Regions from separate parts of the Tumebacillus amylolyticus genome, predicted to be linked through region 2. Evidence: riboswitches for the same ligand, from Rfam matches in the RefSeq annotation. Region 2 holds a riboswitch; the other holds the start of a gene.
What was found. A riboswitch is a leader RNA that binds a small molecule or an ion and turns the genes downstream of it on or off. The one in region 2 is predicted to bind FMN.

Region 1: another riboswitch for FMN. It lies ahead of ribD (bifunctional diaminohydroxyphosphoribosylaminopyrimidine deaminase/5-amino-6-(5-phosphoribosylamino)uracil reductase RibD); the one in region 2 lies ahead of JJB07_RS07425 (DMT family transporter).

Annotation. Positions count from the first base shown of each region.
Region 1 is NZ_JAEQNB010000004.1:98,829-110,133, forward strand. It holds gene JJB07_RS13275 (lamin tail domain-containing protein) at 1-1,412, opposite strand, end outside; gene JJB07_RS13280 (D-alanyl-D-alanine carboxypeptidase family protein) at 1,569-2,798, opposite strand; gene JJB07_RS13285 (TrkH family potassium uptake protein) at 2,965-4,308, shown strand; FMN riboswitch at 4,361-4,521, shown strand; gene ribD (bifunctional diaminohydroxyphosphoribosylaminopyrimidine deaminase/5-amino-6-(5-phosphoribosylamino)uracil reductase RibD) at 4,675-5,772, shown strand; gene JJB07_RS13295 (riboflavin synthase) at 5,773-6,435, shown strand; gene ribB (3,4-dihydroxy-2-butanone-4-phosphate synthase) at 6,449-7,537, shown strand; gene ribH (6,7-dimethyl-8-ribityllumazine synthase) at 7,561-8,025, shown strand; gene JJB07_RS13310 (MDR family MFS transporter) at 8,192-9,670, shown strand; gene JJB07_RS13315 (beta-ketoacyl-ACP synthase III) at 9,896-10,888, shown strand; gene acpS (holo-ACP synthase) at 10,885-11,244, shown strand; gene JJB07_RS13325 (alpha/beta hydrolase) at 11,259-11,305, shown strand, end outside.
Region 2 is NZ_JAEQNB010000002.1:105,572-116,876, forward strand. It holds gene JJB07_RS07390 (DsbA family oxidoreductase) at 1-20, shown strand, start outside; gene JJB07_RS07395 (S1 domain-containing protein) at 160-1,008, shown strand; gene JJB07_RS07400 (GTP pyrophosphokinase) at 1,005-1,847, opposite strand; gene JJB07_RS07405 (lamin tail domain-containing protein) at 2,049-3,401, shown strand; gene JJB07_RS07410 (M24 family metallopeptidase) at 3,514-4,617, opposite strand; gene JJB07_RS07415 (metallophosphoesterase) at 4,731-5,723, shown strand; gene JJB07_RS07420 (SPL family radical SAM protein) at 6,372-7,190, opposite strand; gene JJB07_RS07425 (DMT family transporter) at 7,187-8,137, opposite strand; FMN riboswitch at 8,301-8,462, opposite strand; gene JJB07_RS07430 (MBL fold metallo-hydrolase) at 8,515-9,483, opposite strand; gene JJB07_RS07435 (DUF4064 domain-containing protein) at 9,594-9,935, opposite strand; gene JJB07_RS07440 (hypothetical protein) at 10,034-10,180, opposite strand; gene JJB07_RS07445 (hypothetical protein) at 10,285-10,452, shown strand; gene JJB07_RS07450 (hypothetical protein) at 10,505-10,711, opposite strand; gene JJB07_RS07455 (AMP-dependent synthetase/ligase) at 10,913-11,305, shown strand, end outside.

The sequences.
Region 1 (11,305 bases), on a different contig from region 2:
CAGAATTTGTGAGCGTAGAGCTGTTCAACGAGCAGGCTCTGGGTGGCCGACTTCGCGAGACCGAGGATCGAGTTGTTTTGCAAGAACGTGCTGTCCGGAGCGAAAATCGGACTCGCGGTGAACTCGCCGTTGATCGGCTTGTTCTTGAAGTTGCCTTTGTACGTCGAAGTCGGGGTGGAAGTGTCCGCCACGAAGCCGGCCGTCGGCGCACCCCATTTGGTGCTGGATGCCGTGTACGGGAACGAGTCCTTGGCGTTGACGTTCCAGTCACCGTTGAACGTTGTGGAGTAGAACGACGCGACGCTTGCGTTGTTCATGATAATCCCCCAGCCGCGGTTCCCGTAGTTGGTGTTGAACGGAAGGCTGGAAGCGGCGAAGTTCTCGGATTGAACCATGACGCGGTTGCCGTCGATGATCGCGTACTTCGCATGGTCGAATCGGTAGCGCTTGAACGCACCGATGGTGGTGTCGTTGATGATGAAGCGCACTTGGCCGCCTGCGCCGACGATTTGCTGGGCGACGTACTTGCCTTGGTCGACGAGGCCGCCGACCGGAGCACCTTCGAGGAAGACGCGGACTTTGACACCGCGCTTGACGGCGTTGGTGATCGCGTCCATCAGTTGCGTTGCTTGGAATTCGTAGACATTGAGATCAATGGATGTCGTCGCACTGTTCAGCAAGCTCACGACGGTATTGAACCCGTTGTCAGGCGAAGAGTACGGTTGTACACTTCCTGCAAACGTGTAGGTCGGGGCTCCATAGCGCGATTGACCGGCTGCGTAGACACGCAAATGCTTCCAGTCGGCCGCCGTGTTGCTTTCCGGATACAGTTGGGACGTTTCATCTTTCTCACGAACGTAGATTTCGCCGGCTCCGACAACCGGAACGCCGCTACCCGACCAACCGGTCGTTGTGGTACCCGTGCCATAAGCCATCGTGTCCACGTTGGCGCCGCTTGCGTTGTACAAGTAGATGACGCTGCCCGCATTGGCGATGGCGGGAGCGGACCCGGTGACGGTCATTTGAGGGACGGTGGAGTCGGTGTCAGCCCCGTATTCGAAGTTGGCGGGGAACAGCATCTCCGTTTTGAAGTTTGCAGCTTGCTTGGTGACGTATACAGTTTGTCCCGCGGAGAGCGAGGTTCCGGTGGGGAAGCTCAATTTCGCGGTGGAGGTCCCGATCTGGAGATACCAACCGGCGAGGGAGATCGAACTGGCCGTAGGGTTGGTGATGGCGATGTATTCTTCCGGTTCGTTGGTTTCGTTGGTGTCCGAATAGACTTCTGTGATCAGCGGGGTATTGACGGCAGCCGCGTGGGTGCGAGTTGTCGGCAGAAGTCCTGCGATAAGCCCCGCAGACAACAGCGCGGTCATCAACGTGCGGGACATGCGAAGTTTACGAGTTGTAAACAAGTGGAGCACCATCCTTTATGAGGTTTATAGGAATATCACGAATGATTCACATTCATTCTACTTCATTGTTCGTATTCAATGCAATTGGAAATTTTCTTTTTTCTGAAAAAAAGCCCTGCGACGAGTGGCGCAGGGCTTCCTTTTTTGTCCATAAATTTAGTTTCCATCATAGGTTACGGTTGATTTCCGGGTTCGGCGAATGCGTCGTTGCCACATCCAGAACGCGAGTGCGGCGAACACGGCCGCTCCGAGAGCGAGGTAGCCGAATGTTCGTGTTTTGAGCTGACTGGTCGGAAGTGTCGGGGAGAGGACGTCTTGAGGCGAGAACAAATCTGCAGAAACGACCGATTGGTCGTCCAAGTGGAATTCAACTCGCCCGACTTTCGAACCCTTGGGAAAAGGAGCCGCGGGAACCGAGAGGTGAACGGACGGCTCTTTTTTGGCTGTGGACGTCTTGGGGGTTGTGCCGTAGACGTCTTGGTGCAGAATGGCCGGGACCTTGGTGCCATTGACTTCGAACGTCGCGAGGGAATCGCCCGCGTGCGCGAGTCGTTGCGTGGTGAAATGGTCGAAGCCGTAGTCGAGCAGTTGCGTAGTTTCCAGTCGAATGGTCTGTTTCAACTGAACGCCCATCACGACCGCCATCACTTCGCGGTCGCCGCGTTTGGCAGATGCGATCATCGTCTGCTGGGCTTGGTCGGTGAATCCGGTCTTGACGCCCGTGACTCCGTCGTAGTTCCAGAGCATCGGATTGATGTTGACGAGACGGGATTCCCAGGCTTGGCCGTGCCAGTCGTAATATTGGGTGGAGACAATTTCCCGAAATTTTGAATTTTTCATCGCATAATTGGCGATCAAGGCCATATCGTACGGCGTGGTATAGTGATTGTCATCGTGAAGTCCGTTGGGAGTGACGAAGTGCGTGTGGGTTGCGCCGAGTTCCTTGGCTTTCGCGTTCATCATCTCGGCAAATTTCGGGACGGAGCCCCCGATGTGTTCGGCGATGGCGACGGCTGCGTCATTGCCGGAGTTCAGCATGAGGCCGTAGAGCATCTGTTCCAAGGGCTCCTGTTCGCCGACTTCGAGGTAGACGCGATTGCCCTCTTGGTTTCGGGCGAGTTCCGAGGTGGTGACCATGTCCTGGAGACCGCCTTTTTCCAGAGCGAGGATACAGGTCATAACTTTCGTGATCGAAGCGGGGAAGGCTTGAATGTCTTTATGATCATCAAATAACACTTGACCGGATTGCATGTCGAGGACGACCGCGCCCTTGGCGGTCAATCCGGTCGGAGTCTCATCACTTGCGTTTGCTTGGGGAATACTAGTTGAGGACACCAGACCGATCAGGAGTCCGACGGTGAGGCACCAGGTCCAAACTTTTTTCATTCGCTCACACTCCACCGGTTGAGAATCATGTCGCTATGTTTGAGCCATCTCTTATTGTAGTACACGATATTGACCAATGCAAAGTTAGTAATTTACAGGAAGTGCTTGCTAGACTTGCGAATCCCATGTAAAATCTTCCTGTTACAGATACATAGGGGGTAGAACAATGCAAAAGACGAAGAAATGGCGTTTCTTCACCCCTGCGCGGGTATTGGTCATCGGGTTTGCAGGCCTGATCTTAGTTGGGGCGATCTTGCTCTCGTTGCCAATCGCGTCGCAAAGCGGCGAAAGTCTGCGCTTTCTCGATGCTTTGGTCGAGGCGACGTCTGCCGTCTGCGTCACCGGGTTGATCGTCGTGGACACGGGCACCTATTTTAATCATTTTGGTCAGATCGTCCTCATCTCGTTGATTCAAATCGGGGGCTTGGGATTCATGACCCTCGCGACGTTCATAACGATTATGACAGGGCGCAAGATCGGGTTGAAGGAACGGTTGTTGCTCCAAGAGGCGCTCAACGTCTCGACGCTGGAAGGGTTGATCCGTCTGGCGCGCAACGTCGTGTTGATCACGATGGGGATTGAGTTGGTGTTTGCCGGTATCTTGGCGACTCGTTTTTCATTCGACATGCCGTTGGGACGTGCGATCTATTACGGTGTGTTTCACTCGATATCGGCGTTTTGCAACGCGGGGTTTGATTTGTTTGGCGACTACAAGTCGATTTCTGACTATGTCGGCGACCCGACGGTCAACGTCTGCATCGGTTTCTTGATCATTCTCGGCGGTTTGGGATTCACGGTACTCGCCGACATGCCGCGTCTGTTTCGTCGGGAGCGGACGATGTTGCATACCAAGTTGGTCCTGATCACGACGGCGTTCTTGCTTGTGGTCGGTACGATTGGATACTATTTGTTTGAGAACGACAATCTGGGAACGATCGGCTCTTTCTCGGAAGGAACGAAGTGGCTGGCCTCGTTCTTCGCATCGGTAACCGCTCGTACAGCGGGGTATGCGTCGATTAATTATGAGACGATGACCCAGGGCGGTCTGCTCTGGTCGGTGATCTTGATGTTCATCGGGGCGAGCCCCGGTTCGACAGGGGGCGGGATCAAGACGGTCACGTCGTTTGTGATCATGCTCTATATCATCAACGTCATTTCGAACCGTGAGAATACGGTGGTGTTTGGCCGTCAAGTTGCACGGCAGACGATTTACAAGTCGTTGGTCATTTCGGTGATGGCCGTTTTGCTGGTTGTGTTCTCGACGATGATCTTGACGATTACAGAGCACGTCGATTTCCTGAGACTGCTGTTTGAAACGACATCGGCGTTTGCGACGGTCGGTCTGTCAACGAATTTGACCCCGACGTTGAGCGATCCGGGTCGCGTGTTGATCATCATCTTGATGTACATTGGACGTCTTGGCCCGCTGACCATTGCGGTGGCATTGGCCGCCCGTCAAGTGGACAAAGCCAACCTCAAGTATCCGGAAGGCAACTTGTACGTTGGGTAAGGTGGGTAGACGCATTGGGAAAGTAAGGCTATACTGAATACTGAACTCCATGTAGTTCCTTCAGGGTGTGGTGAGGCTTCGGCCAATTCCCAACCGGCGGTGATGCTCCTGTTCCTACAGGAGACGAGTCCGCGAGCCTGCAAGCTTGCTTGCGGTGCAGGATCTGGTGCGATTCCAGAACCGACGGTACAGTCCGGATGGGAGAAGGAATGTGTTTGGACGGCAGACGGGGAAGTGTACCCTTTTTTAGACAAGGGGGGAAGTCTGTCCGTACGCAACGCAATCAAGAGCCCTGAAGTCAGTTTTTTACTGATTTCAGGGCTTTTTTTATCTCATTGTTCTCTATAGAAGGGATGGATGTTCGCCATGACCGATGTACAGTACATGCAGATGGCGTTGGACCTCGCAGCTCAGGCGAAAGGGCAAACCAATCCGAATCCGCTGGTCGGCGCCGTACTCGTCAAGGACGGTCGTATCGTCGGTTTCGGTGCCCATCTGAAAGCGGGCGAGCCGCACGCAGAAGTACACGCGTTTCGAATGGCGGGCGAGCATGCGGAGGGCGCTACGTTGTACGTGACGCTGGAACCCTGCAGCCATCACGGCAAGACGCCGCCCTGTGCAGATCTTGTGATCTCGTCCAAAGTCAAAAAAGTCGTCGTCGCGATGACCGACCCGAATCCGCTGGTTGCCGGAAACGGGATCAACCGAATTCGTGCGCATGGGATCGAAGTGGAAGTCGGCGTGTTGGAATCGCAGGCGGTGGCGCTCAACGAGCGCTTTTTGCACAACATGCGCACGTCGAGACCGTTTGTCGTGATCAAAACCGCGATGACACTCGATGGCAAAATTGCGGCGCATACGGGCGACTCCCGCTGGATCACCGGCCCGGACGCTCGCGTCGCCGTGCATCAACTGCGAAACGAAGTCGACGGCATCCTCGTCGGGATCGGCACCGTCCGTGCAGACGATCCTGAATTGACGACTCGAATGCCTGAGGGCGGAGGCAAGCATCCGACTCGGATCATCCTCGACTCCTCGTTGCAAATCGAGGAGACGGCGAAAGTTCTGGACACAAGCATCGCTCCGACTTGGATCATCACGTCCGGGGGAGCGGATGCGGAAAAAAGTGCCCGCCTGCGTGCGCGCGGCGTGCAGATTTTGAAGTCTGCGCCGCACGATGTCGCCGCCGTGCTCGACCTGTTGTACGCAAACGGCATCACCCACTTGCTCGTCGAGGGCGGGGCGACGGTCAACGGCGCTTTTTTGCAAGCGGGGTTGATCGACAAAGTAATGGCCTTCATCGCGCCCAAGCTCATCGGAGGCGCAGGAGCGCCGACGCCGTATGCCGGAGCAGGTTTTGAAAAAATGTCGCAGGCCGTCACCCTGCGCGACATTTCCGTAACTACATATGGTGACGACATTTGTATCACCGGCTACCCGGTGTATGAAGGGGAGCAGCAGTAGATGTTCACTGGACTCGTTGAAGAGGTCGGGACGGTTGCGGAGATTCGCCCGTCCGGTCATGCGATTCATCTGAAAATCAAGTCTACGAAAGTTCTTGACGGCGTCGCGCTCGGCGACTCCATCGCAGTCAACGGCATCTGCCTGACCGTCACGGCGTTTGACAAGTCTTCGTTTACCGTCGATGTCGTGCCGGAGACGATGCGCCGGACCACGCTGCATGAACTGTCTGCCAACTCGCCGGTCAACTTGGAGCGGGCAATGCAGATGGGGGGTCGTTTTGGCGGGCACATCGTGTCGGGGCATATCGACGGCGTCGGACGGTTGGTCTCTCTCCAGGAAGAGGACATCGCCAAAGTCGTTCGTTTCTCGGCACCGCCGAACGTCTTGCGCTACGTCGTCGAGAAAGGTTCGATCACCATCGACGGCGTTTCGCTGACCGTCATGGACGTGGACAGCGAGTCATTTCGCATCTCGGTCATCCCGCATACGTGGATGATTACCGTCTTGCGGCATCGTCGGGTCGGGTCGACCGTCAATTTGGAAGTCGACATCATCGGCAAATACGTCGAGCGGCTGTTGGGGCCGCATCTGCCGGGAGCCAATTCCCAGAGCGAGAGTACCCGCCTGAGCCTTGACTTCCTGCGCAACAATGGATTCGCGTGAGGGGGAAATTCCCATGTTTCACACCATCGAAGAAGCGGTAGAAGACCTCAAGGCCGGCAAAGTCGTCATCGTCGTGGATGACGAAGATCGTGAGAACGAAGGCGACTTCATCGCGCTCGCCGACCGCACCACAGCGCAGACGATCAATTTCATGATCACACACGGCCGCGGACTCGTCTGCGTGCCGATTACGGAAGACCGTGCGGCGCAACTCGAGTTGCGTCCGATGGTTCATGTGAACACCGACCAGCACGGTACGGCGTTCACCGTCTCCGTCGATGCCAAGCATAGCACGACCACCGGCATCTCGGCACACGAGCGCTCGGCGACGGTGGCGGCGCTGATCGACGAAAATGTCGGCGGCAAAGACTTCAAGAAACCGGGCCACATCTTCCCGCTCATCGCCAAAAACGGCGGCGTGCTTCGCCGCCCCGGTCACACCGAAGCGGCGGTCGACTTGGCTCGACTGGCAGGCAGCTATCCGGCGGGTGTGATCTGCGAAGTGTTGAAAGCGGACGGCACGATGGCCCGCGTACCGGACCTCGCGTTGATCGCACAGGAATTCGATCTGAAGATGATCACCATCGCGGAGTTGATCGCGTACCGCAAGGACCGTGAGAAATTGGTCGAGCGCTCGGCGTCGACGAAGGTGGAAACCGACTCCGGCACGTTCGACCTGCATGTCTACACCAACTTGTTGGATGGACAAGAGCATCTCGCGTTCGTCAAGGGCGACATCGACTCCCAAGCACCGACCTTGGTGCGCGTGCGCAAGGAATGCCCGATGGGGGATATCTTCGGTTCGCATGCCTGCCAGTGCGGGACGCAATTACAAGCTGCGATGCGTGCGATTGAAGAGAACGGCAGCGGTGTGCTCCTGCACATCCGCAACACGTCGCAAGAGCGCAGTCTGGCGGCGAAAATCAAAGGGCAGGACATGGCAGATGCGCAAGACTACGGCATCGGCGCGCAAATTCTGCGCGACCTCGGCGTCAGCAAGATGCGCCTGCTCAGCAACAACCCTCGCAAATTTGCGGGGCTCTTGGGATACGGGCTCGAAATCGTCGAAACTGTACCGCTCAAGAAGCTCATTCAACTGTAATCACGAAGGGAGAACAACTTACAATGGCGAATTTCCTCGAAGGCAATCTGATTGGCACCGGCCTGCGCGTAGGCGTGGTCGTCGGTCGATTCAATGAATTTATCGGAAGCAAACTGCTCGGCGGTGCTCTTGACGCATTCAAGCGTCACGGGGTAGACGAAGATGCGGTGGATGTCGCGTGGGTACCCGGCGCATTTGAAATCCCGTTGATCGCACAAAAAATGTCCGCTTCCGGCAAGTACGACGCCGTCATCACTCTCGGCGCCGTCATCCGCGGGTCCACTCCGCACTTTGACTACGTCTGCAACGAAGCGGCCAAGGGCGTTTCCAAAGTCGCTCTTGACACCGGCGTACCGACGATCTTCGGCGTCCTGACCGTTGATTCGATCGAACAAGCCATCGAGCGTGCCGGCACCAAAGCGGGCAACAAAGGCTGGGAAGCTGCCGTCACCGCCATCGAGATGGCAAACCTCGGGAAACTGTTTTAATAAGAAAGAAGCCGTGCTCTCCTCATGAGGAGCACGGCTTTTTTTTGTGACTTCCAGTACAATCGCATATGGTAAATATACTAACCCACCTGTATACTGAGGGTAGTTCATCAAAATAGGGCACTCTACAGAGTGCGAACGTACCAGAAAGGGGATCTTCACTGGCATGCCAAACCAAACGAATCGCAAAGCGGTGTTGATCGCCGTGTTGCTTGCGAACTTCCTGTCAGCGATCGACGTGTCGATTGTGGGGACTGCGATGCCGACGATTATCGGGACGCTCGGGGGCTTGCCGATCATGTCGTGGGTGTTCTCGGCGTTCTTGCTCGCTTCAACCGTCACCGTGCCGATCTACGGCAAGCTCTCCGATCTCTTCGGGCGCAAGATCATCTTCATGCTCGGTGCGGCGTTCATCATCTTGGGCTCCGTTCTCTGCGCGATGGCAGGTTCCATGGAGCAGTTGATCATCTTCCGCGTTGTCCAAGGTCTCGGTGCCGGGGGCATCATGGCGGTGGCGACGACGATCATCGGCGACATCTTCACCGTGGAGGAGCGAGGCAAGTTCCAAGGGCTGCTCTCCAGCGTCTGGGGCATCTCCGCCATCATTGGGCCTTTGCTCGGCGGTCTGATCATCAAGTTTCTCTCGTGGGAGTGGGTCTTCTACATAAACGTCCCGTTCGGGATCATCGCGATGATCGTGCTGTTCGTCGCCCTCCACGAGAACATCGAGCGCAAAACACACAAAATCGACTATATCGGCTCGTTCACGCTGGCCGTCTCGATGACCACGTTGTTGCTGGCGCTTCTGAGCGGGGGGTCGCAGTATCCGTGGATGTCGATGCAGATCATGGGTCTGTTCGCGTTGGCTGTTGTATTTTTCATCTGGTTCTTCCTGAATGAACGTCGAGTTTCGGAGCCGATGATTTCCTTTGACCTCTATCGCAATCCGACCATCGCCGTCTCCGCCGCTGCGAACTTCCTGTCAGGCGCTGTGCTGATGGGGCTGAATTCGTACATTCCGTCCTACATCCAAGGGGTACTCGGAGAAAGCCCGACGATGGCAGGAATGGTGTTGATGCCGCTGTCGATCGGCTGGCCGCTGGCGTCGTTTATCGGCGGCAACCGCCTGATCAAATGGGGGTTCCGCAACACATCGATTACAGGACTTGCTTTCATCGCGGTCGGTTCGGTGCTGATCAGTTTCACCACCGAGGCGATGGGCACTTGGTATCCGATGGTCACGCTGTTTATCATCGGATTTGGCATGGGGTTGTCGACGATGTCGTTTACTGTCGCGACGCAGTCGGCCGTCACGTGGAACCAACGGGGCATTGCGACCGCCTCTCTCCAATTCGTGCGGTCGCTTGGGTCGGGTGTCGGGGTGGCGATCATGGGGGCGCTCATGAACGCCAAGATTCTCAACGACCTCTCGCAAAAAGGCATTCCGAACCCGCTCGATGCTTCCAACGCGTTGCTCGATGAGAGCCGCAGACCGCACCTGCCTCCGGAGTTGTTGAATTCCTTGAAGGATGCGTTCGGCAGCGGGTTGCACTACACGTTCATCCTCACCGCCGTGTTCGGCGTACTTGGATTTGTGATCACCTTGAGCTTCCCCAAGAATCAACAAAAACCTAACATTTCCTAGTCGAAAAGGACCATGCCATCGGGGCAGGGTCCTTTTTTTTGTGGGGCAAAAGTCTCGCTTTTCGTATATTCGTATTTGAATACCACTTTTAGGAATCGGCGCAGAAATCGACTGTCATTCGACGGCGGTTTGACAAGAAACGCTCTAATTCGAAAATCACTGTATTTTAAGCGATGATATAGTAAACGTAACCCAAAAACATGACAACAAAAGAGGTGAATCAACATGGGAGTTATTCTAACAGCTCTCGGACGTTACCTTCCCGAGAAGATCATGACGAACCGAGATCTCGAACAAATCGTCGACACGTCCGATGAATGGATTCGCTCGCGCACCGGCATCCAGGAGCGTCGCATTGCGGCACCTGAGGAAAGCACGTCGGTCCTGGCGATCAAAGCAGCGCAAGAGACGATTCGCAAACGCGGCATCGACCCGGCGGAAATCGATCTGGTTCTGGTCGCGACGATGATGGCGGACAGCCCGTTCCCGTCGACCGCTTGCAAAGTTCAACATGCGATCGGTGCAACCAACGCGGCGGCCTTCGATCTGGCAGCTGCTTGCTCCGGATTCGTTTACACCTTGGAAACGGCGGCGCAGTTCATCAAAGCAGGCACGATGAAAAACGCGCTCGTCATCGGCTCCGAAGTCTACTCGCGCTTCCTCGATTGGGAAGACCGCGCAACCTGTGTCCTGTTCGGTGACGGAGCTGCGGCTGCATTCCTCGAAGCGGACACCGTCGATCACTTCCTTGGCAGTGTACTTCGTTCGGACGGATCGGGCGAAACTCTGCTTCATATGCCGGGCGGCGGCACCGCAATGCCGGCCTCGCCCGAAACCATCGAGAACCGCCAGCACTTTTTGAAAATGAAAGGCTTGGAGTTGTTCCAGCAAGTCGTACCGATGGTCTGCGATGCACTCCTCGACACGACGGAGAAAGCGGGTGTGGATCTCAGCGACGTGGCCCTGATCGTGCCGCATCAAGCGAACGTCCACATCATCGAAGCGGTCTCGGATGCACTGGGCATCCCGATGGACAAGTTCATGATCAATATCGAAAAATACGGCAACACCTCTGCCGCATCGGTACCGTTGGCGCTGATCGATGCTTCCGAGCAAAACCGTCTGCAACCGGGCGACCTGGTCCTGATGGTCGGGTTCGGCGCAGGTTTGACCGTTGCTGCCTCTCTGATTCGCTGGTCTCCCGCGTTCGTCGCGTGAAGATCGGAATCGACATCACCCACCTCGATGACTTTGAGCAGTTTGACGAAGCCTCGGTTGATCTGGTGTTCACCCGGGCGGAATGGGCGGACGTCGACGGCGATCCGAACCATCTCGCCCGCAAGGCGGGTCGATTCGCGGCGAAGGAAGCTGTTCTGAAAGTTCTCGGGTGCGGGCTGGGGGATATCTCCCTCGTAGACATTGAAATTCTCAGCGCTGAAAACGGTGAGCCTCGTGTCCGACTCAGCGGTCGAGCCTTGGAATGGTTTCAAACCCTTTCCCTCGACCAACTAGAATTGTCAATTTCGCATCATCGAGAGTACGCGGTGGCGGTTGCCGTTGCCACCCCGAAATGAAAGGAGTGAGTTCCATGCCGAAAAGACTCGAAGGAATCGTCTTTGAAAACTCCCGCGGTCA
Region 2 (11,305 bases):
TGCGCGCCTTGGTGCGCTAGGAACTAGGAACTGGGGCAGCCGCAGGGCTGTCCTTTTTTCGCGTTGGCTTGACAATGATCATTGGGACTGTTAACTTAAATGGATAGATAGAAATTTTTGAGTTTACATATCCTGCCACTAAAGGAGTCCACACTCTCTATGGATACGACATTGAGGTATGTACAGCAGTTTGGCCGCTCGAAGAAGGACAATTTGAAGCCGAGCCTGACTGGGAAATATCATGTTGGTCAAACCATTGAAGTATTTCCGTTTCGCATGATGGACTTTGGATGCTTTGCGTCCACGGCGGACGGGTTGAGCGGTCTGTTGCACAATAGTGAGATGGCTGTTGATCTCCAAGGCAAATTGCCGGAGATGATCGATCGCGAACAGTCGATTCAAGTCCGCATTACGAAATACGACCGCCGCAGCGGTGAAGTTGCGTTCACGATGGAAGGCAAAGAGAAAGACAAGGACAAAGGTCTGGAAGCCTCGACCCCGACGGTAGCCGATGCGCTCGTCGTCCCGTCTGTGATTGCGCCGACGACTTCGGCCGTTCCCACTCCGGCTGCCCCGAGTGCACCGACCGCACCGATTCCGGCTGCCGTCACGACGACTGCGAATGCAAGCACCGCTTTCGCATCGACGACTCCGGCTACAACTTCTGCTCCGGTTTCCACCCCGGCTGCTGTCACGACGACGACTTCGGCCGGCGAATTGGCTCCGCATCAATTTACCACGTCTGCTCCGGTTCCGACCGAGCCGACCCGCGATTCGCTGTCTGCTCGTCTGGACTCCGAGGGTGCGGATATTCAGAAATTTATTGAAGGTGTTTCCCAGACTCCGATGTCCTCGCAGGCGCAGAAGCTCTTGCGCGACCTCTTGGAGAAAAACAACACGTTCCGTTTCACCTATGCGATGCAGACCGTGGTCGACAACTTCGAACCGGATCTGAACTATCTGTTGCTTTCGCTCATTGAACGCGCATTGAAAAACCCGACTCCTTAGGAGCCGGGTTTTTTTACGAGCCGGGAATTAAGCATCTCGTCGATCATCTGCAACTTCGGGTTGTACGTGAAGTCGTGCTCGGTGCCGAAGTAGGTTTGGTAGAGTTCGGCGGCACGCTTGAAGTCTTTTTTGACATAGAGGGAGAAGATCTCCTCCAATTTGTCTTCGTTGGCGACGGTGTCATCGAGACGCATCTCTTGGGACGTGCGGATGTCGCGGCGGAACTGTGCCATCTGGAGGTCGAGTTCGTACGCGGCATCGGCGGCGCGGCGAAGTTGTTCCCTCATCTCGCCCGGCAGTTTCTCGTCGTACTTGTAGCGCAATTCATGCTCGTTGGTCGCCCAGAAGTTCATGGCGAGCGTGCGAAGTTGAATTTCGCAGAGCACGTCTTTTTTCTGAGAACCGTGGTAGGTCGGGTAGCGGACCACCATGTGCACGCTGCGGTAGCCCGATTCCTTGGGGGTGTCGATATAATCGGTGATCTCCTCGACGTGGAAGTCTTCTCGCTCGGAGAGAATGGCTTGCACTTCGCGGATGTCTTCTAAGTACCGTGTGACAACGCGCAAACCGGCGATGTCGTACACGTGGCTTTCGATTTCTTCGATCCAGTTGCCGACGCCGACTTGCACGCCTTTTTTCTCTGCTTTTTTTAACAGGGACTCGACGGTCTTGACTCGTCCGACGACGAATTCGATCGGGGAGTAGCAATCCTGTTCGAGACAGCCGTATTTGATCCCTTTTAACTTGACCTTGAGTTCGTCGATGGCTTGTTGGTACGGCGCGCGAAATTTCGAGAGCCGTTCAAGATCGCCTCTGCTGGGCTTGTAGGTGGTGCTCATGTCGGGTTCTCTTCTCCTTACGTATGCCTTGCGGGTTACACTTCATTTTATAGAATACCATTTCCAGACCTACTTTTCCTGCTTGAAAGATGGCATTTAATTACAAGCAGAATCTTTACAAACAAGTGTTGAAATTATCACAAATATCATTTATACTGAATTTGCAGACAAGGACAACCTTTCAAGGGGGATTCTCGGATCATGAAAAAACGTACACTTATCGGTTTGACCAGCTTGGCTATGGTCGGCGCACTCGCTGCTCCGGCGGTTTACCATGTTCAACCGGCTTCTGCTGCCATCGCGGCAGGTTCGGTCGTCGTCAACGAAATTATGTACAACTATGCATCGGGTACCACGCAAGAATGGGTAGAGCTGTACAACAACACGTCTTCCGCGATCAGCCTGGCTGGTTACAAATTGACCGATAACAACGTCGGTGCTTCTTCGCTGACCGAAGGCACGTACACCTTCCCGTCCGGCACCTCGATCCCGGCAGGCGGCTACCTGACCATCGGGAACTCGCTCTCCAGCGCACAACTGAAATGGTCGGGCAACTTCGCTCTGGGCAACTCGGGCGACGGCGTGGCTCTGTTCTCCGACAGCAACTCGGACAACATCGCACAATCCGGCGAAGTTATTGATTCCGTAGAATTCACCTCTGCTTGGGGCGGCAACGGCACGGGTTACTCCCTTGAGCGCAAAGACCCGGCAGGTGCTTCCTCGTCTTCTACGAACTGGGGCTCTTCGACCACTTCGGGCGGTACTCTCGGCGCGAAAAACACCCTCAACGGCGGTGGTGGTGGCGGCGGCGGTGGTGGTGGCACCGTAACCGGCACGAAAGTCCTCTGGGACCAAGGCCACGGCCAAACCGCAGGCAACGCAGACTGGACGATCGGCGGCGCGAACTCTTCCTTCGCAGATGCTCTGCGCGCGAAGGGCTACACGGTCGCTTCCACGACCTCCGCGATCTCGTCTACCGTTCTCTCCGGCTACAAAGTTCTCGTTCTGCCGGAACCGAACACCAACTACACCTCGACTGAGAAGTCTGCGATCAACACCTTCATCTCGAACGGTGGCGGCGTCTACTTCATCGCAGACCACATCGTTTCGGACCGCAACAACGACGGCTGGGACTCCGTACAGATCTTCGACGGTTCCCAAACCGAAGCATACCCGTCCACCGGCTCCTGGGTTGGCGCAACGTTCGGCTTCTACTTCAACCGCAACAACTTGGTTCAAGAGCCGATCACCGATATCCGTGCGAACTCCGTAACTTCCGGCGTCACCTCCGTTGGCGCATGGAACGGTTCCACGATCCACGTAACGGGCGCAAACTCCACGATCCTGTCCGACATCTTCCTGACCGGCCAAGCAGATCCGTTCCACATCCACGGCAAGTACGGTTCCGGCCGCTTCGCAGCGCTCGGCGACTCCTCGCTGTACGATGATGGCACCGGCGCTTCCGGCAAGAACCTGTACGATGGCTGGACCGACTACAGCGATGCAAAGCTCGCAGTCAACACCATCGACTACTTGGCTGGCGTGATCAACTAATTCGTTGCCCAAAAGAGAACCTGTCCGTTTCGACGGCAGGTTCTTTTTTTTGCAACAGAAAAGCCCCGGTACACCTCTCGGGTGTGGCTCGGGGCTTTTTTGTTGTGCCTGTTTAGTTGGCGGGCAGGATTTGCAGTTCTTTCGGGTAGGAAGTGAGAATTTCAACGCCGTTCTCCGTGACGAGCACGTCGTCTTCGATGCGGACGCCGCCGATGTTCGGGAGGTAGATGCCCGGCTCGATAGTGAAGACCATGCCCGGCACCAGCTCTTGTTCGTTGTTGCCGTGCATCGACGGGAATTCGTGGACTTCGATGCCCAGTCCGTGACCGACACGGTGTGTGAAGAACTCGCCGTAACCGAAGCCTTCAATCGTTTGGCGAGCCGCAGCGTCGACGACTTTGGCAGGCAGGCCCGCTTTGGTCGCGGCGATGCCGGCGAGGTTGGCTGCGAGTACCGCTTCGTAGATGATCAGTTGTTCATCGGACGGCTCGCCCACAACCACCGTGCGGGTGATGTCGGAGCAGTAGCCTTCGTAGACCGCGCCGAGGTCGAGCAATACGAAGTCGCCCGCTTGGATGGCGCGAGTGCCCGGCGTGCCGTGGGGCAGGGCACTTTTTTCCCCGGTGAGAACGAGCGTGGAGAACGAGGTGCCGGAAGCGCCGAGCGACTTCATCGTGGATTCGATGATCGTGACGAGTTCAGCCTCCGTCCGACCTACTTCGATGGCGCGAATCGCCGCTTCGACACCGCGGTCGGCGATCTCGGCCGCTTTTTTCATGATCGCGATTTCGGCTTCGTCCTTTTGCAGGCGCATGCCGAGCAGGAGGTCTTCGGCGGCAACGGTCGGCTCCGTGCCGAAGACGGTCTGCAATTGTTCAAGGCGTGCGACGGTCAGGTGTTGTTTCTCGATGGCGAGAGAGCCAAACGGGCCGTCCCCGACCACGTCGCGGACTTTGTCCATCGGGTTGTCCGTATCGGAGACGGTGACGATGCGCGAGAAACCGGACTTCTCGGCCGCTTCCTTCTCAAGCGTCGGCACGAACAGCGCTTCCGTGCCCGATGCGTACAAGCACAGCGCCATGAAGCGCTCGTGCGGGTGGCAATCAAAGCCGGTCAAGTAAAATACGTTCGGCGGTGAAGTGACCAGAACCACTTCCACATTTCGTTCCTTCATCCAGTCCCGAATTCGGGAGATACGCACGTCGTAGATCGACATCTAGGTTGCCTCCAATTTTTTCGTGTATAGAAGTAGAGTTTCCATATAAAGCGTGGATTTCCTCCCGACTGGGCAGACTAGGACGACCGAAACAGACCGAGGAGGGCTCGCGAGTGAGGAACCGTCTCTTGCCGATCACGTTCGCTGTCGTCGTCGCTCTGCTGTTTGTCTTCGTCCTGCGCCCGGCTCATTCTGCTGCTCCGGAGGAGAGTCCCGCTGTGGAGAAGCCTCTGTTGAAGTTCGGCGTGCTCTCAGACGTCCATGTCGTGTCTTGGTGGGAGCCCCCTCATGTGGACGGGGCGCTGAAGTTTGCCAATGCTCTGCGCGATTTGCGGCAGTTTCAGCCGGACTTTGATGTCGTCGATGGAGACTTGACCACCAACGGGAGTGCGCTTTCCCTGTCTCTTGCCCGCCAGATTGCGGACGATCACGCGGGGAGCCCGGTGTATCCGACGATGGGCAACCACGACTATTACGCGTCGTGGAACAACCCGAAGTGGAACGATGCGTTGGCGAAGGAGCAGTTCAAGCGCACGTTTGGGCTGCAAAACATCTACTACGACAAATGGGTCAAGGGCGTTCACCTGATCTTCTTATCCCCCGAACAGTACATGGAGAAACAAAAACAGATCGGCGAAGCAGCGTGGCTCTCCGACCGACAGCTCGCTTGGTTTGAAAAAACGCTCCGCTCCGCCCCCGATGCCCCGACGTTCGTGTTCCTCCACCAGCCGCTCGACGGCACGGTCGGCAAGTCGGACCCCGGTGTGAGCGCGGTGCAGACGGCCCGGTTGATGAAGATCGCCGCCACGCACAAACATCTCGTGTGGTTCTCGGGTCATTCGCACATCGACGCCGTGGAGCCCAGTGAAAGCGTCGTGAAAAACGGCGTGCATTTCCTTGGGTTAGGTTCCGTCTACGAACCGATCGAAGTCACACGAGAGCCCGTTCAAGGCTCGGAAAAACGCGGCGAGCAGTTGTACATGCACCCGCACGGCGAGCGGAGTGAGTCCCGCTTCGTCGAGGTGTACCGAGATCGTATCGTGATCAAGACCCGACTCCACCATGAAGAAAACTGGGATGAACATGTGGTGTCCATCCCGCTGTAACATCGAAAAAGCCACGGTCACAGGACCGAGGCTTTTTTTCAATTTATCATCATCGGCCCTTTGTGCATCGTCGAGAGCATCATAAAGACCATCCGGATCATGAAACAGATCGTAAAACTCAGAAGGTAATACCCTAGCACTTTTAACGGTTTTACAGGTTCGGGGCAGAGCCAGAGGGCAAACACGAGGCACACAACATTCTCGGGGAAGAACTCCCAGATATAACCCGGATTCGTCGGCACCCATTTTTTATAGAGATGCAAAAAGGAGTCTTGGATGACGGCGGAACCAAACAGCACTCCAAAGAGAACAGAAGACCCTATCAAGCGAAACATGTGACTCGTTTTTATTGGACTCACCACCTCAATCAAAATCTTTCGTTATGCTTGCAAATCCCTACTGTCACAATGTAATTCTTCACCAACTGAGATATCCTTCTGCGATCTGGGCTAAATCTTACGCCGTGAACTCAATCATCGTTAGGTAAGCCAACCTGCAAAATAAAATTAAAGTCTTCATTAAAACCGTACTATCACATCGTATCTGATAAACCGGAAAATTGGAAGATATTTACGCATAAAAAAATTCTGAAACGATGGTGTACGTACCCCAAGCGTTTCAGAATTCTGATCATTCAACTCTTTGCACTTACGGGAGAAAGCCCTGTTGGCTGACCAGCACCTTCTCTGCCGGGAGCACTTCACGCAGGCGTTCCACCACGCGCAAGTACGCATCCGGCTCATACCACTCTTGCAGCCCGTTCGCTTCATACAGCTCGGGAATCCCCAGACGTTCCGTTCGCTTGCCTCCGCTGCCGTCACCGAGGCGGTAGTCATCGACACAGACTCGATCCACCACGTCAGCCAACACGTCTGCAAACCCCTCCGTGCTCGGTAAAAACGGAGCCACCGTCGCTTGCGCCGGGACTCCGGCCTCCACGATCCGGCGCAAGGCGTTCAGCCGTGCGGGAATCGGAGGTGCTTTGGGCGCAAACAGGCGGCGGATGTCTTCACGGTCGGTCTCCACCGTCATCGAGATGCGAATGCGGTTCCCAAAGCGTTGGAACAACTCGACATCCCTTGCCACCAAAGGGCTCCTCGTCTGCACGAACAGAAAGTCGGGGAGATTCTCCGCCATCACTTCCAACAGCGACCTCGTCACTTCGGCTTGCTTTTCCACAGGCTGATACGGGTCGGTCGCGGAGGACATGAAGATCGTGACCGGGCCTTTTTTTCGAGCCTTCGCCAGTTCTTTTTTCAACAGCTCCGCCGCCCCCTGCTTCACGTCCACCCAACTCCCCCACTCCTGCTTGCGAAAAAGAGCGACAGGCATCCGGCGAACGTAGCAGTAGGAGCAGGCGTAGCTGCATCCTGTATAGGGATTCAGCGTGTGCGAATACCCTTCGAGAAATCCGGAGCCCGCATTGAGCAGGGACTTCGGCGTTTTTTCATGAATGTCAGGCTTCATCGACGGTCTTGCAAACGCGCAATCTGGAACACGACCACCCAGACCACGGCAAACCCGATGAACTGCCCGAGGGTGAAACCTTGCTTGAGGAACAGCCAGTTCAGCGTCAGACCGGCCGCCGGAAACGCAAGTTCAGCAAGCGTCGCGTAGGACGCCGGCGTCTTCGAGAGGCCGCGGTAGTACAGCAAGAGCGAGATCAGGCCCGGAAGCAGGGCTTGCAGCAAGATCATGCCGAACACCAGCAGCGTGCCGAAATTGCTCCACATGCTGATGTGGTTCACGCCTTCCGTACCGTTGAGTGCCACCAGCAATGCCAACAGCGGAAGAGCAAACAGGAAGCGTGCCCCCGTCACCGTTTCAAAACTCATCTTGTTCAAAAGCAGACGACCCATCACGGTCGAACCGCCCCAGAGCACGGCCGCCCCGATGGCAAAGACGGAAGCCAACATTTCATTTGCCCCTTGGTTTCCATACGGCATCGCGAAGCCGAACGTCAGCAGGTAGGTTCCCGCCAGCGCGATCAGCACATACCAGCCAAACCCGCGAGTCAATCGCTCCCCGAGCACGACCCGAGCGAGCAGGAACACGAACACGGGTTGCAGCTTCTGCAACAGCAGGACGACGCTGGCATTGCCCAGCCCGAACGCCGCTGTGAACAACACGGTCGCGAGCGCCGATCCGCCCCATGAGATGAAGAGGATCGCCCCCCACTCCTTCAAAGACAAGCCCCGCAATTGCTTGCGGTTGATCCAAAGCACCGGAATGGCGTAGACCGCCAGCAACAGATGCTCCAACAACACGATCTGCGTCGCGCTCAGATAGCTCAGCAACGGCTGGCGCAAAACGGAGTCGGTGCCCCAGAGGGCCGCTCCCAACGCGATCAGCCAGACGCCGTTCCACCCGGTTACGAGATTGACCCCGGTCATACGGGGCGCACTTGCATTCACCTTACTCAATTCAAAAACCTCCTTCGGAAATTTTCGAACTGAACCAAACACCCTCCGCCCAAAAAAGAGACCCTGAACGCCACATGGGCGGTCAGGGTCTTTTTTGGATAGCAAAAGAGACCTTCCGATGGTGCGCAAATTTCGCGCAGTGGCGGAAAGACTCAGTTACCTTCTTCCATCCGGACTGTACCGTCGGCCTTGGGATTGCACCAAGTCAGTCCCGCTTGACGAAGTTTGAACAACGTCAAGCGGGAGTCGCGGGCTGAGACCCACACGGGGGGTCATCACCGCCGGTCGGGAATTTCACCCTGCCCCGAAGGTATTTATTCAATTCAAAAATCATCGTACAACGATCGGGATTGTCTGTCAATCCGATTTTATCGTACACACTCTTCGGCAACCGAATACCGCCAGAGCCCGCCGTCATCTTCGACTTTCAACTTTCCGTCGTGCACCAGCCAATCGAGATGGCCGACCGTCTCGGAGATGATCAGCGGAAGTTGTTCGAGATGGCGCGGGAACATCGTGAGCGTGATCTCGATGCCGGTGTTGATTCCCGAGCGCACCACATCCAGAACCTTCTCCGCTCGGCGCTCCATGTTCAGCAGACGCTCGGCGATCAGTTCCTTGTGCCCTCTGACTTCTCCGCCGTGCCCGGCGTATCCGACCTCCCAATCCAGCGCTTGCACTTTGCGAAGCGCTTCTTGGTACAGCATCAGCATCCGCGGACGTTCCCCGCCCCGACGAATCGGCGGTTCCAGAAACGCATTCGACGAGATGTGCTTGATCAGATGGTCGCCGAGCACCATCACACCGCCCTGCTCGTCATACAGCGAGATGTGGTCCAACGCATGACCCGGCGTGTACAGCACTTCATACTCCTCGTGCCCCGGCACACGGTCGCCCTCTTGCAACTCGACGTCCACATGCCCGACTCCGACATAATCGAGGTAGTCGAACACCTGCCCCAACGCTTTGTCCTTTTGCTCCTCGTTCAACCCAAGCCCTCGGTACAGGCCCAGATAAAACTCCCGACGCGCGTCTTCGAACTCCGGATTGCGCGAAATCTGCGGCCCCGTGAACGGATGTGCCAGGACTTTCGCACGACTTCGTTTCACCAAGTTCTCCACCAGCCCGACATGGTCGCAGTGGTAGTGCGTCAACAAAATCTGGTCGAGGTCCTCCACCCGCACTCCGACGTTCTGCAGGCCCGCGTCGAGCGCTTCCTGCGCCTCTTGCGTCAACGGTCCGGTATCCACCAGCGTCAAGCAATCTCGGCCTTTCAGCAAATACACGTTGATGTTGCCCACCGGAAACGGCGTGGGAATTGGGATCTTATGCAGCAACTCGGCTCACACTCCTTGACTCCCATCGTTTATACCGAACAGTCGGTAGATATTTCGATTATAAAAAAAAGACCCCCGTTCGAAAAGGGGTCTTTTTTCCTGAACTCTCCTTAGGCGACTGCGCCCTTGCCTTTGCGAGCGAAGCCCATGATCCCCGCGATGAGGAACAGAATCGCCGGCACGGTGTAGAAGAACGAGATGCAGATGAAGCCGACGACCGCCGCGATGAGCATGAACAGCGAGCCGAGCTTCGTGCTTTTCTTGACGATCCCCGCCCCGACGATGCCCAGCACGGAGACCGCGATGGCGATCCAAGAAGCTGTGGAAACCGTTCCGCTTCCGTCCACCTGCAGCGACGCTGCCACACTGCCGAGCAAGACGCCGGAGAACCCGCACAAAATCCCGACAATACCACCGATAAGTCCCATAACAAATTCCGCCGTTCTCTTCATCGCCTATCACCCCTTCGTCTTTTGCGCCCCTGACGAGAAAGCGCATCCAACGCCATGATATGTGTGAAGAAACGGCGACATTCCACTTGACTTGGAGCTTATCGTTTGCCGGGAGAAGTGTTGGACGAGAGATTGGAAAACTGGAAAGCTCGGAAGATGGTGGCCATGATTCCTTTGTTCGCTGTGCCTGTGAGGAAGATGACGAACAGCAAGAGGAACGCGATCACATAAAAGAAGATTTTCATGAGCTACCCACCTCCGCTCGCTTAGGTTTCCCCAAAGCAGGGCACAGTAACACTCGAAGCACGCACGCGTGAGAGGTCTTTTGAGATTCGTGGGAGGTGTTGCCGTGAGCGATGTCAACCTGGATACCCTCGGAATCAAGGAGATTCAAGCGCTGGCCAAAGAACTTCGCATCCACCCTTCGTACAAAGTCGGCGGCTTGCGCGTCCGCAAGAACAAAGCGGAGCTCCTGCGCGACATCCGCAAATCGTACCAATCGGACGACGAAGGGTAAAAAAGAGACGGCACTCCTATCGAGGAGTTGCCGTCTTTTTTTGTGATCGCATCTATAGATTGACGTTATACGTTCCTGTCTCTCCGCTTTCCAAGAGGCGCTTGGTCTGAATCAGCGCTTTTCTCTGCTCCTCGGTAAGCCCCGAGTCGATCAGGTCTTGCTCCGTCAGTTGCGCCCCTTTGGCTCCGTGCAAGCGCACGAGGGTTCGCAATACGTGCGGGGTGATGATCTCGATCAATTCCGATCGCGAAAACCGCATGGGTCCTCACTCCTTTCGCTTTTTCCATCGTAACATAAAAACTTTTTTCGACAAATGAAGGAGTTTTCACACTATTTGACGAACTGGTCAGTATAAAAACGGACAATTTCGTCATGTGGACAAACACGCGACACGTACACTAGAAGCACCTGTACCTGTTCGCCTTTTTTTAGATTTCAGAACCTTACAGGAGGTGTCGCTATGTCGAACCTGCTCTCTCTCGTCCACCACTCGGTCGAGAAATACCCCGATCATACCGCCTTGATGTGGAAACAAAACGGAACGTACCAAACGCTGAACTATCGCGCCTTCTGGGATCGCATCCAAGGAGTTGCCCACGCCTTGCAAGAGCTCGGCGTCAAACCCGGCAGCAAAGTTGCGATCCTGTCGAACAACTGTCCGGCTTGGACGATCGCCGACATCGGGATCATGATGTGCGGAGGAGTCACCACTCCGATCTACCCGACCAGCACCGCAGCGCAAATTGAGTACATCTTGCAGAATGCCGACGTGGAAGCCGTCCTCGTGGAAACGGACGCCTTGGGAGAACGAGTTCGCTCGGTCGCAACGGAAGCTCTGCACTCGATCATCGTG